Regions from separate parts of the Breoghania sp. genome, predicted to be linked through region 1. Evidence: riboswitches for the same ligand, from Rfam matches in the RefSeq annotation. Region 1 holds a riboswitch; the other holds the start of a gene.
The links. A riboswitch is a leader RNA that binds a small molecule or an ion and turns the genes downstream of it on or off. The one in region 1 is predicted to bind cobalamin.
Positions count from the first base shown of each region.

Region 2: linked by a shared signal. The riboswitch ahead of ABGM93_RS02965 (TonB-dependent receptor) and the one ahead of ABGM93_RS11890 (ribonucleoside triphosphate reductase) in region 1 are both predicted to bind cobalamin.

Region 1 covers NZ_OY771475.1:2,744,467-2,746,662, forward strand. Annotated here, with positions in the region: gene ABGM93_RS11890 (ribonucleoside triphosphate reductase) at 1-1,021, opposite strand, end outside; cobalamin riboswitch at 1,141-1,369, opposite strand; cobalamin riboswitch at 1,683-1,891, shown strand; gene nrdH (glutaredoxin-like protein NrdH) at 1,993-2,196, shown strand, end outside.
Region 2 covers NZ_OY771475.1:652,370-654,565, reverse strand. Annotated here, with positions in the region: gene ABGM93_RS02965 (TonB-dependent receptor) at 1-1,040, opposite strand, end outside; cobalamin riboswitch at 1,228-1,436, opposite strand; gene ABGM93_RS02960 (HutD family protein) at 1,469-2,083, opposite strand.

The sequences.
Region 1 (2,196 bases):
AGGTGGGGATCGGGAAGGTGAAGACCCGGCCCTTGGCGTCACCCTTTGTCATCACCTCCATGTAGGCGCGGTTGATCATGTCCATTTCGCGCTGAAGATCGCCATAGGTGAACGGCATCTCCTCGCCGCCGATCACCGGCACCTCGTCGCGAAGGTCCTCAGGGCAGGTCCAGTCGAAGGTGAGATTGGTGAAAGGCGTCTGCATGCCCCAGCGCGAGGGCACGTTGAGATTGTAGACAAGCTCCTGAATACACTGCAGGACTTCCTCGTAATCGAGGTCGTCCTTGCGGATGAAGGGGGCCATGTAAGTGTCGAAGGAAGAAAAGGCCTGCGCGCCCGCCCATTCGTTCTGGAGCGTGCCGAGGAAATTGACGATCTGGCCGACGGCGCTTGAAAGATGCTTGGGCGGGGCGGATTCGATCTTGCCCGGTACACCGTTCAGGCCTTCCACCAGCAGCGTGCGCAAGGACCAGCCCGCGCAATAGCCTGCCAGCATGTCGAGGTCGTGGATGTGGAAGTCGCCGTCGCGATGCGCCCGGCCCACCTCAGGCGGATAGATGTGGGAGAGCCAGTAATTGGCCACCACCTTGCCCGAGAGGTTCAAGATCAGCCCGCCCAGCGAATAGCCCTGATTGGCGTTGGCGGAAACGCGCCAGTCGGTGCGCTCCAGATATTCGTTGATGGAGGAGGTAACATCGACGACGGTCTTGCGATCCTGCCGCGCCTGCCCGCGCTTTTCTCGGTAGACGATATAGGCGCGCGCGGTCGCCGGGTAATCCGTGGAGATCAGAACCTGTTCCACGATGTCCTGGATCTGCTCGATCGTGGGCACGTCGCCGGCGTGACGGTGAGCGATGACCTTGATCGCGGCATCGCAAAGGCGACGGGCATCGGCCTCGCCGAATTCGCCGGTCGCCTGACCGGCGCGGGCAATCGCGGACAGGATGCGTTCGGCATCGAAGGGCGCGCGGACGCCGCTTCGCTTGATGATGTGACTTGGCAGGCAAGACGTGGCAGGCATTTGGTTTCTGAACCCCGACCATGTGGAGGGGCAAGGACCGAACAGGCGCACGGTGCTGACGGCACACGGCAGAAAGCCATGCGCAAAGGCACGCGACCCGTCGGAGACCCCGCCCCGGGACGTGAATTATGGATCGCGGCAGGTCTCCTGGCTCGCGGGTCAATGCCACCACCCGACGCCTTCCCAGAGCCCGAAGGCTCCAGTGGCAGGCCAGCGCACAAAGGCACCTCTGGATGACAACTCGCCGCTTACAGTTGCGGGGACAGCGCCGGCCTTGCCCGAGGCGCACCGGCTTCCCTCTTAGCCCTCAGCCTCTCGACTCAAGGAACCACGACTACAACATGTAGGTCTGAGGTCTCGTTTTCTGTCAATTGATAGAGCCGAACGGGTCGGGCACGGGCAGACGCGGGTGCAACGCCCCGTCTGCCCGCTCGGATTGTCCACATGGATTTATTCGAACTGCAGAAACCTGCCGGTTCAAGGCCCGTGGGATGGCTCGGCAGGCGTTCGTCATGACGTGGAGGCGGGAGCGCCGAGGCGCGGCGGAAGCGCTGTTTTCCGCCAACTGCGGCATCCTGTCACCCGGTGTGAGAAAGTGGTGATATACGGGCGGTCAGCTCACACCGAAACTCAACTGATTGACAATCCGCGAGCTGAACATACCCTATGTGGTGTTCGAGGTTCCTTGAGTCGAGAGGCTGAGGGCTAAGAGGGAAGCCGGTGAGGCCCGTTTTGATGGCCCAATCCGGCGCTGCCCCCGCAACTGTGAGCGGCGAGTTCCTGTCCGAAAAGCCACTGGGATGTCCCGGGAAGGCGGACAGAAACGATGACCCGTTAGCCAGGAGACCTGCCTTGAGCACAACGTCATCGGACGGCGGGGCCGATAGACGCGAGTGCGATGGTTTCGCCTTCGCCTGCTCGTGTCTTTCGCCCGTCTCCAATTCAAGATCTTCGGGGTGAAAGAAGCTCACATGACCATCACCGTCTATTCCAAGCCTGCTTGCGTGCAGTGCACCGCCACAACCCGCGCGCTTGACCAGCGTGGCGTCGCGTACAACCTGATCGACCTGACCCGCGACGACAGCGCCATGGAGAAGGTGCAATCGCTGGGTTACCGGCAGGCCCCCGTGGTGGTGGCGGGTGAGGATCACTGGTCCGGCTTCCGGCCCGACAAG
Region 2 (2,196 bases), 2.1 Mb from region 1:
CGTGCCGCGGCGAAATCGGGCGTGTCGAAGGCATAGGTCGCCTGATAGGAGCCGTTCAGACGCGCGCCCTTGGTGGCCGAGGTGACAGCTCCGCTTTCCAGATTGTCGCGCCGGGTGTCGGAGCCGGAAAAGCGCAGCTTCTGGGTCAACGCGCCGTCGAGACCCGTGGCGGTAAGACCGACGGAGCCGAAAAGCTCTTCCATCTTGGTTTCATCGTCGGTGTCCAGCACGCGACCATAGGTCGGGCTGCCGAAGGTGAAGTCCTGCGCGTCCGTGTCTGCCTGACGTTTCACGTAGCGCAGCGTGGAGGCGAACTCCATCCAGTCGGTCAGATCCACGCGGACCTTGGCGTTCAGCGTGCCATTGCGCGCGCCATCTTCGTGCGTGCCGAAATCGGAGACATTGAAGCCGCCGACATTGTCCAGCGCCGCCGCCAGCGAGATGTCGTATTTCTCGCCACCGCCGCGAAGGCCAAGGCTCGTAAAGACAGACTTGTCCGATCCGGCTTCCACCGTGCCTGTCGCCTCGAAACCGTTGCGGATGCCGCCCTTGGTGATGATGTTGACGACACCGGCGGTTGCGTTGGAGCCCCAGAAGGCGCTCTGCGGCCCGCGCAGGACCTCGATGCGATCGATATTGTCGACAATCAGGCCGCCGAAATCATACTCGCCCGTGGAGGTCTCGCTGACCTCGATGCCATCGATCATGACGAGCAGGTGGTTGGCTTCCGCACCGCGCACGCGGATCTGGGTCTGACCACCCGTCGCGCCCAGTTGCGAGACCGAAAAGCCGGGAACAGCGCGCAGCGCATCGGAGACTTGGCGCACATTGCGCTCCGCCAGATCTTCGCCTGTGATGACCGTGAAGGCGCGACCGGACTTTTCCTTTTCCACCGGCGTGCGACCCGCCGTGACGAGGATGGAATCAAGAACGACAGAGCCGTCTTTTTCCGTGTTTGCGACTTGCGCCCGGGCGGTCCCCGTCAGAGCGAGCGTCACCGCTCCCGCTGCCAGGAGACTTGTCCCAATGATCTTCTGCATGATTGCCCCCGAAAGGAGGACCGAACGCATACACCTGGCCCGGCCCGATTGACTTGAACCGCAGGCAATCTGAAATCGGAAGAAGACGCGCTTCTCTGGCGCGGGCATGATCCGGTCTCTCACGCGTGCGGCGACACGATTACTGTCACCGCCACGGACGACCGCGCCTGGACACACCCCGTATCCAAGCATGGGTGACCGGAATGGCAGGTCTCCTGACTTCCGGGTCGACGCCTGCCCTTCCCCTTCCCGATCGTTTGCGCGATCAGTGGATCATCGAAAGGAGGCTCGCCGGTTACAGTTGCGGGGGCAGTCGCGGAATGGATCGCCCGATCGATCGCACCGCGTTCCCTTTTCATCCGCCAGCAAAGCGGAACCAATTCCGCCCATAGCCTTATTCACCCACGGGAAACGGGTCAAACGCTTTGTTAGGAATTTGTGAAGGATTGCAGGACTTTTCCAGCCTCTTCGCCATTTTCCACGATCCGGACCACAAGAAGATCCAGCGCTGCAAGCGCAGGCTGAAACGACAGGACCTCTCCGTCCTCCACGCGCACGACATCAAGCCTGGCAAGGGGCACCGAGCCGTCGCGTGAGGAAACGGCGCAGGGCGCGCGCAAAACGACCAGGGTTGCCGCCCCCTTGCCCGCGATCTCGCGTCTCTCCTGCCCGCCGACCCGCTCCATGCTCCCATGAAAGCGCCCGCGACGGGTCATCAGGTTGAGATCGACAACCGGGCCACCGAGAAGGTCCGATGTCACGTCGACATCACCGGCGAAAGCGGCAGCCTCGCGTTCCGGCGTGACGATTGCCTCCCGCCCCTCGACCAAGAGCCGCAAGCCTTCGCCTTGCACGATGGCGAGCACCCGATCGATGCCGGGGAAGATCGAGAAGGCGCCGGGCTCGCTCACGCTCGCCATGGAAAGCCGCCAGCCGAAATCCTCCAGCCCCGCATCTTCGGGAAAGAGGGCGATTTCCGCAGTCTCCCCCTTGCCGTTTTTCCACGGCATGCGGCGATGATCCGCCGCCTTCATGATTTGCATGTCACTTTCCCAGAAATCGCGGCGGGCACCGTTGATGGATTGCAGAGCAGTCAATGCCGCTCATCACGATAAAGCGGGTCCCCCGGCGCACCGCCATTGCAATAGCCCCCTGC